2 regions of the Streptomyces sp. NPDC018263 genome follow, and region 2 is predicted to be linked to the other one. Evidence: riboswitches for the same ligand, from Rfam matches in the RefSeq annotation. Region 2 holds a riboswitch; the other holds the start of a gene.
The links. Region 2 has a riboswitch for S-adenosylmethionine ahead of thrC (threonine synthase). Riboswitches for the same ligand answer to the same signal wherever they lie in the genome.
Positions count from the first base shown of each region.

Region 1 (4,292 bases), on a different contig from region 2:
TCCGGGCGATGTACGACCACGCCAATGTCATCGAGGTGCCCGGCCGGACCGTGGACATCGTCGGCACCGGCGGGGACGGCGCCAAGACGGTGAACATCTCCACGATGTCCTCCATCGTGGTCGCCGGCACCGGCGCGAAGGTCATCAAGCACGGCAACCGGGCCGCGTCCTCCGCGTCCGGCTCCTCCGACGTGCTGGAGCGGCTCGGGGTCAACCTGGAGCTGACGCCGAAGCGGGTGGCCGAGGTAGCCGAGGAGGCGGGGATCACCTTCTGCTTCGCGGTCAAGTTCCACCCGGCGCTGCGCCATGTCGGCGCCGCCCGCGGCCAGCTCGGCGTCCGTACGGTCTTCAACGTGATCGGTCCGCTGACCAATCCGGCACGGGTGCGGTCCCAGGCGGTGGGCGTGGCCAACCTGGCCATGGCACCGATCGTCGCGGGCGTCTTCGCCGAGCGCGGCAACTCCTCGCTGGTCTTCCGGGGCGAGGACGGGCTGGACGAGCTGACCACGACCTCGCCCTCGCGGGTGTGGATCGTGCGCGACGGCAAGTTCACCGAGGAGGTCTTCGACCCCCGTGACGTCGGCATCGAGCTGGTGCCGGTGGAGGCGCTGCGCGGCGGTGACCCGGCGTACAACGCGATGGTGGCCCGCAAGGTGCTGGAGGGCGAGCGGGGACCGGTGCGGGACGCGGTGCTGCTGAACTCGGCGGCCGCGCTGGTCGCGCTGGACCCGACGCGGGAGCCGCTGGCGGACCAGCTCCGGGCGGGCATGGCGAGAGCGGCGGAGTCCATCGACTCCGGGGCGGCGGCGCGCACGCTGGAGCGGTGGGTGGCCGCCAGCAACCGGTAGGAGTCGTTCCGCGGGGGCGGCGGGGAGCGGTTGCTCCTCGCCGCGTCGGCGTTCCGGCATCCGGACGTCGGTTGCGCCGCGCGCTCCGTTTGGCTAGCTTCCCGATCAGGTCATGAGCGACAGCCATGCGGCCCCGGCCGGCTGTCCGGCAACCCTCCGTCCGTGGCGGGGTGCTCCGGGTGAGGACCAGGCCGTGGTCCAGAAGGTCCACGGCAAGCGCGGACCCCTCGAGAACCAGGGGTCCTGGTCGTACGAGGGAGCCTTCTTCCGTGAGCAAGCGAATGCGCTAGGGCCGCCGAGCCCCGCCTCCGCACACCCCCTTCCACCCTTTCTCCGGTGCCGCGTCCGCATGCCCTGCGCGCGGTGACTCCGGCCTGCCTCACGGGAGTTCAGCCATGTCCGTCTCCACCGCCTTCGCCCCCGCCGCCACCGATGTCGTCCCCGCCCCGCTGCCCGTGCTCGGCCGGGACGTCCGCGTGCCGCTCGTCACCGGGGGAGAGGTCGGCTACGCCGCGCTCGACTACGCCGCCAGCGCCCCCGCGCTCCAGCGGGTCTGGGACGACGTCGCCGCCTACGCCCCCTACTACGGCAGCGTGCACCGGGGCGCCGGACACCTCTCGCAGCTCTCCACCGAGCTGTTCGAGAACGCCCGCCGCACGGTCGCGGAGTACCTCCACTGCCGGGAGGACGACCAGGTCGTCTTCACCCGGTCCACCACGGACTCGCTGAACCTGCTGGCCCGCGCGCTGCCCGCCGGGTGCCAGGTGTACGTCTTCGAGACCGAGCACCATGCCGCGCTGCTGCCCTGGCGCGCGGCCGACGTGACCTTCCTGGACGCCCCGCGCAGCCACGAGGGCGCCGTGCGCACGCTGGAGCGTGCCCTCGCCGGCCGGGACACCGCGCGCCCGTCGCTGGTCTGCGTCACCGGTGCCTCCAATGTCACCGGCGAGGTGTGGCCGGTGCGTGAGCTGGCCGCCGCCGCGCACGCGGCCGGGGCGCGGATCGTGCTGGACGCCGCCCAGTTGGTGCCGCACCAGGCGGTGAGCGTGCGCGAGCTGGACGTCGACTGGATCGCGTTCTCCGGGCACAAGCTGTACGCGCCCTTCGGCTCCGGGGTGCTGGCCGGGCGGGCGGACTGGCTCTCCGCGGCCGAGCCCTACCTCGCGGGCGGCGGCGCCAGCCGCACGGTGGCACGGCGGGCCGACGGCTCGGTGGAGGTGGAGTGGCACGAGGGTGCCGCCCGGCACGAGGCGGGGTCCCCCAATGTCATCGGCGCCTACTCGATCGCCTCGGCCTGCCGGGCGCTCGCCGAGGCCGGTCCCGAGGCGCCGGCCGCGCGTGAGCGGCATCTGCTGGGTCTGCTCCGGGCGGGCCTCGCCGAGGTGCCGGAGGTGCGGGTGCTCTCCCTGTTCGGAGACGACGCCCCGCGCGTGGGCGTGCTGTCCTTCGTGGTGGAGGGCTGGAACAGCTCCCACCTCGCCGCCGCGCTCTCCGCCGAGTACGGCATCGGCGTCCGCGACGGCCTCTTCTGCGCCCACCCCCTGGTGCACGCCCTCCTCGGGGCGAACGCCGCCGAACAGGCCGGCTGCGGCACCGGCACCCTGAACGCCGTCCGCGTCAGCTTCGGCGCGGGCACCCCGGACGAGCACGTCACCCGGTTCGTCACAGCGGTCCGCGAACTGGTCACCCGGGGCGCCCGCTGGACCTACCGCACGGAGAACGGCCGCTGCGTCCCGGAGAGCTGACCGCGTACCGGGGGAGGGGACCAGCCGGGGGAGGGGACTAGTTGTCCAGGCCGATCGCGAAGGCCGCTTCCAGGTCGTGCTGGGAGTAGGTGCGGAAGGCGACGTGGGTGTCGGTGCCCTCCACGCCCTGGATCTTGCTGATGCGGCCGGGGATGACCTCGGCGAGGTCCTCGTGGCGGGCCACGCGGACCATGGCGATGAGGTCGTAGGTGCCGGTGACGGAGAAGACCTCGCTCACGCTCTCCAGCGCGGCGATCTGCTCGGCGATCTCCGGAATCCGGTCCACGCTGGTCTTGATCAGGACGATCGCGGTGATCACGGCTGGTTCTCTCCCTTGGACGCCGGAGCCGGGGCGGCCCCAACTCTAGTCTCGCCCGGACCCTCCTTCTCGCACCGCCTGCGCCCGTACCGGAGCCAGGCGTAGCCGAAGCCGAGGCAGAAGCCGATCACATGGGCGAGGTAGGCGACGCCGGGACCCTCGGGCGCGCGGCCCGCCGCGTACCACTGCAGGCCGGCCCAGAAGGGCAGCACCACCCAGGCCGGGAAGCGCAGCGGGAGGAAGAAGAGAAACGGGAGGAGACTGGTGACACGGGCCCGCGGAAAGAGGTGGAGGAAGGCGCCGAGGACCGCGGAGATGGCCCCCGAGGCGCCGACCAGGGACTGCTCGGAGTCCGCGTTGGCCAGCGCGTACCCGAGCAGGGCGAGGTAGCCGCAGCCGACGTAGAAGAGGGCGAACTCGACGCGGCCCATCCGTTCCTCGGTGAGCACGCCGAAGACGAAGAGGAACAGCATGTTGCCGAGCAGATGCACCCAGCTCCCGTGCACGAACAGCGCGGTCACCGGCGTGAGCGCCTCGCGCACCGGCTCCGCGAAGAGCCCGGCCGGGATCACCCCCCAGTGCCGGAAGTACGCCCGCTGCGCCGCGAGCAGGGCGTCCCCGGTGCCGTACGTGTGGGTGAAACCGGAGGCCGGGCCCAGCAGGAAGATCAGGCAGCACAGGGCGATGAGGCCGTATGTCAGCGGCGCCGGGTTGCCCCGGACCGCCCTGACGGTCCGGGCGGCGGTCGTGCTCCACTCTCTGATCATGAATACAGAGCATGACGTAACCGGACGCACTGGTACAGACCGCCTCGCCGCTTCGGACAGGCGGGCGGCGAACACCCGGCAGGCCGTAGGGTTACGGCCACACGCGCCGGACCGGCGCGCGTGATGTCCGCCAGACGCGACGAGAAGGAAGCGAGCTGCGCCATGACGGTTCCTCCGCCGACCGCCACGACACGCTGGCGCTGCACCCTGTGCGGCAACCTCACCCGGTTCGACGTGACCCGCTCCACCAAGGCCGTCGAGTACGTCCACCTCGACCTGGCCGGGGAGCCGACGGTCGAGGAACGCGAGGTGGTCAGTGAGACCATCGAGTCGGTCCGCTGCCGCTGGTGCAACGCGGTGGACCAGGTGGAACTCGTGGACAGGCCGGGCGCCGCCTCCTGAGGGCGGGGCGGTCCGCGCGGGATCGGACAGGTGGATCGGGCATGTCGGGCATTGGGGTGTGACGGATGGTGGAGACCGCGGGCGGGGGGCCGGAGGACGGCACCGCCGAGGTGCTTGACCGTCCGCTGCCCGACGGCGTGCGCCGCCGGGTCGTGGGAATCGTCTCGGACGCCTTCGGTGCCCTGACCATGGCCGAACTGCCCGCCCCCTT
Region 1 is NZ_JBVHFA010000008.1:204,229-208,520, reverse strand. It holds gene trpD (anthranilate phosphoribosyltransferase) at 1-848, shown strand, start outside; SAM riboswitch class IV at 957-1,073, shown strand; gene ACZ3HQ_RS23805 (aminotransferase class V-fold PLP-dependent enzyme) at 1,244-2,593, shown strand; gene ACZ3HQ_RS23800 (Lrp/AsnC family transcriptional regulator) at 2,631-2,912, opposite strand; gene ACZ3HQ_RS23795 (rhomboid family intramembrane serine protease) at 2,909-3,679, opposite strand; gene ACZ3HQ_RS23790 (hypothetical protein) at 3,842-4,081, shown strand; gene ACZ3HQ_RS23785 (NYN domain-containing protein) at 4,147-4,292, shown strand, end outside.
Region 1: it holds a riboswitch for S-adenosylmethionine, as region 2 does, so the genes downstream of both, ACZ3HQ_RS23805 (aminotransferase class V-fold PLP-dependent enzyme) here and thrC (threonine synthase) in region 2, are expected to answer to the same signal.

Region 2 (4,292 bases):
CCTTGACCAGCTCGGCGCCGATCTTCTCGTACGGGTCCTCGAGCTCGATCTCCTTGGCGATGGAGACACCATCGTTGGTGATCGTGGGGGCGCCCCACTTCTTCTCGAGGACGACGTTGCGGCCCTTGGGGCCGAGCGTCACCTTGACGGCGTCCGCGAGCTGGTTCATGCCGCGCTCGAGGCCGCGCCGCGCCTCCTCGTCGAACGCGATGATCTTGGCCATGTGAAGTGGTCCCTCCAGGACTGGGGGTGATTCCTTCGGACCGCGCCCGCGCCCGCGACGGACGGCTCGCCGGCCTCGTGGTTCCTTGCCCCACCCGGCCTGCGGGCCTCACCGACCCGGTCCTTCGTTGTCACTCTCACCTTCAGAGTGCTAACGCAATGATTAGCACTCACCCAGGGCGAGTGCAAGCGCCTTCGGGGGATCAGGACGGGACCTAACAGAACGAAGGACCCGCACCCTGTACGGGTACGGGCCCTGCGCTCAACCGGAGACGTTCAGGCGGTGACGCGAACCATGTCGGCCTGCGGGCCCTTCTGACCCTGCGAGATCTCGAACTCGACCCGCTGACCCTCTTCCAGGCTGCGGTAGCCGTCCATCTGAATCGCGCTGTAGTGGACGAAGACGTCCGCACCACCGTCGACCGCGATGAAGCCGTACCCCTTCTCCGCGTTGAACCACTTGACGGTGCCCTGAGCCATGGCTAACTCCCCTATTACTGGCCCTTGCGCAGATCCACACCTCGTGAACCTGGGTCAGACCTCGCCCCCCAATCGGTCGGGGGCGTGCGCCGGAACGCGTCGACCGCGGCTGAATGTATCTGTCCAACTGCCGTCTGCAACAGGTCAATCGGACGAGAATTCTGGACGGACACAGTCCGGAATCTGCCGCAACTTCGGCTGAATTCAGGGCAAGTCGGGCCCCACAAAAGCAACAAATGCCGCACATTACCCGCGCATTTTGGCTGCTTCTTGTCGGGTCAGCGGCATGAATCAAGGACGCCCGGCCCGCCGGAGCGGGAGCGCGTTCCCCAACTGTACCGCGCTCAATCACACAGAATGGCCCCCTCCGTTTCTCTTGCGGAGGGGGCCATTACCGGAGGTAAATTTCAGCCGCCGGCGACCGCCGGAATGATGGAGACACCCGCGCCGTCGGGCGTGGCGGTCTGAAGTCCGCCCTCGAAACGCACGTCGTCGTCATTGACGTAGACATTCACGAAGCGGCGCAGCTTGCCCTGGTCGTCCAGGACGCGGGCGGCGATGCCCTGGTGGTTCTTCTCCAGGTCCTCGATGACCTCCGCGAGCGTGCCGCCCTCGGCGGCGACCTCGGCCTGCCCGCCGGTGTAGGTGCGCAGGATGGTCGGGATGCGAACGGTCACGCTCATGCGAGGCCAGCCTCTCGGAAGGAGTCCAGGTTCGGGCGGATGGTCGCGGTCAGACCGGTGCCGGCGACCGCGTCCAGGGTCTTGAGGCCGTCGCCGGTGTTGAGGACGACGGTGGTGAGCGAGGGGTCCAGCGCGCCGGACTCGATCAGCTTGGCGGTGACACCGACCGTCACCCCGCCCGCCGTCTCGGCGAAGATGCCCTCAGTGCGGGCCAGCAGCTTGATGGCGTCCACGATCTGGGGGTCCGTCACGTCCTCCACCGCGCCACCGGTGCGGCGCGCGATGTCGAGCACGTACGGCCCGTCGGCCGGATTGCCGATGGCGAGGGACTTGGCGATGGTGTCCGGCTTCTGCGGCCGCACCACGTCGTGGCCCGCCTTGTACGCGGCCGACACCGGCGAGCAGCCCTCCGCCTGGGCGCCGAAGATCCGGTACGGCCTGTCCTCGACCAGGCCGAGCGCGATCAGCTCCTTCAGCCCCTTGTCGATCTTGGTGAGCTGGGAGCCGGAGGCGATCGGCACCACGAGCTGGTCGGGCAGCTTCCAGCCGAGCTGCTCGCAGATCTCGTACGCCAGCGTCTTGGAGCCCTCGGCGTAGTACGGCCTGAGGTTGACGTTGACGAAGCCCCAGCCCTCGCCGGCCGGGTCGCCGATCAGCTCGGAGCAGAAGCGGTTCACGTCGTCGTAGTTGCCCTCGATGCCGACCAGCTCACCGCCGTAGACGGCGGCCATGACGACCTTGCCCTGCTCCAGATCGTGCGGGATGAACACGCAGGAGCGCAGGCCCGCGCGGGCGGCGGCGGCGCCGACCGCGCCGGCCAGGTTGCCGGTGGAGGAGCAGGAGAGGGTGGTGAAGCCGAAGGCGCGGGCCGCCTCCAGCGCCTGGGCGACGACGCGGTCCTTGAAGGAGTGCGTCGGGTTGCCGGAGTCGTCCTTGACGAACAGCCCGCCGGTGACGCCGAGTTCACGCGCCAGGCGATCGGCCTTGACCAGCGGGGTCCAGCCGGGGTTCAGGTTCGGCTTGTCCGCCACGTCGGCGGGGACGGGCAGCAGCGGGGCGTAGCGCCAGATGTTCGCGGGGCCGGACTCGATGCGCGCCCGGAGCTTCTCGGTGTCGTACGCGGAGAAGTCGTAGGCGATCTCCAGCGGCCCGAAGCACTCCTCGCAGGCGAAGACGGGACCGAGCGGGACGCGGTGTCCGCACTCCCGACAGCTCAGGGCGGCGGCGGGTCCGAGATCGACGGTGGGGGTGGCGACAGTCTGCACAGCCATGGAGGCGAGGCCCTTTCTCCTCATCTTCCTCACGACGCATCTCGCCGTGAGACGGATTTGGCACCTTCCCTAGCCGGGAGCCTCGCGCGTGCGGCGGTGTGTCGCGCACGGGAGACCGGCTGGAGGGTTGCCGGGGCTTCATCGGGCCGTTTCCCTCTGCCCCTCTGGATGAGCGGTATTCGGTTGTGAACGCCGTCCGACCTCGACATGCGATGGTCATCGGCGTTGTTCAAGACTGTAACCGAAGGCCAGGAGAGTTGAAGGTGTCGTCCGAACCGCGAGATGGATCAGGCAGTGAGGAGCCGAAGACCATGCTGGAGGAAACCGAACGCTGGCTGGCCACCCGCTCCTGGTCCGTGGCCGACCGCCCGCTGCACCGCGTGCTGGCCGCCAAGCAGCGGTCCGGTCAGCGCCTCTCCGTGGTGCTGCCCGCGCTGAACGAGGAGGCGACGGTCGGTGACATCGTCTCCGTGATCCGCCACGACCTGGTCTTCCAGGCTCCGCTGGTGGACGAGATAGTCGTGGTGGACTCCGGGTCCACCGACCGCACCGCCGAGGTGGCCGCCGCAGCGGGGGCGCGAGTGGTGCACCGGGACGAGATCCTGCCCCGGCTGCCCGCCGTGCCCGGCAAGGGCGAGGTGCTGTGGCGCTCCCTGCTGGTGACCAGCGGTGACGTCATCGCCTTCGTCGACGCCGACCTGCGCGAGTTCTCCTCCGACTTCGTCCTCGGCATCGTCGGCCCGCTGCTCACCGATCCGGGGATCGACCTGGTCAAGGCGATGTACGACCGTCCGCTGGGCGGCGCCGCCGGGCAGGGCGGCCGGGTGACCGAGCTGATGGCCCGCCCGCTGCTGAACCTGCACTGGCCGCAGCTCGCCGGGTTCGTGCAGCCGCTGGGCGGGGAGTACGCGGCCCGCCGCTCGCTGCTGGAGCGGCTGCCGTTCCCCGTGGGGTACGGGGTCGAGCTGGGCATGCTGGTGGACTCGCTGCATCTGGTCGGGCTGGACGCGCTGGCCCAGGTGGACGTCGGCGTGCGCAAGCACCGGCACCAGGACGGGCAGGCGCTCGGCCGGATGGCCGCCGCGATCTACCGCACCGCGCAGCTCCGGCTGGCGCGCGGGCACCTGGTGCGGCCCGCGCTGACCCAGTTCGAGCGGGGGGTGGGCGGGTTCGAGCCGCGTACGTACTCGGTGGACACCGAGGAGCGGCCGCCGATGGCGGAGATCGCGGAGTACGCGGAGCGGAAGGTGGCGTGAGCCCGGCCGTATACGGTCCGGCTCGCCGGTCGCGCGTACGTTTGAGCATTTGTGGGCCGGGCTAGGTTGAGGCCATGGCTACGCAGGGTGCTGAGGTGCTGGTCGCGTCCAATCGCGGCCCGGTTTCGTACACGGTGGGTCCCGACGGGTCCTTGAGTTCCCGCCGGGGTGGCGGCGGTCTCGTCTCGGGGCTGTCGGCGATCGGTCCGGACACGGACGCGGTGTGGGTGTGCGCCGCGCTCGGGGACGGTGACCGGGAGGCGGTGCGGCGCGCGGACGGCGGGCTGCTGCCCGCCGAGGACACCGGCGGGCAGCGGGTGCGGATGCTGGACATCGATGCCGAGGTCTACGCCGACGCGTACAACGGGATCGCCAACTCG
Region 2 is NZ_JBVHFA010000005.1:200,639-204,930, reverse strand. It holds gene groL (chaperonin GroEL) at 1-223, opposite strand, end outside; gene ACZ3HQ_RS16545 (cold-shock protein) at 499-702, opposite strand; gene ACZ3HQ_RS16540 (MoaD/ThiS family protein) at 1,110-1,385, opposite strand; gene thrC (threonine synthase) at 1,382-2,656, opposite strand; SAM riboswitch class I at 2,674-2,831, opposite strand; gene ACZ3HQ_RS16530 (glucosyl-3-phosphoglycerate synthase) at 2,968-3,912, shown strand; gene ACZ3HQ_RS16525 (alpha,alpha-trehalose-phosphate synthase (UDP-forming)) at 3,987-4,292, shown strand, end outside.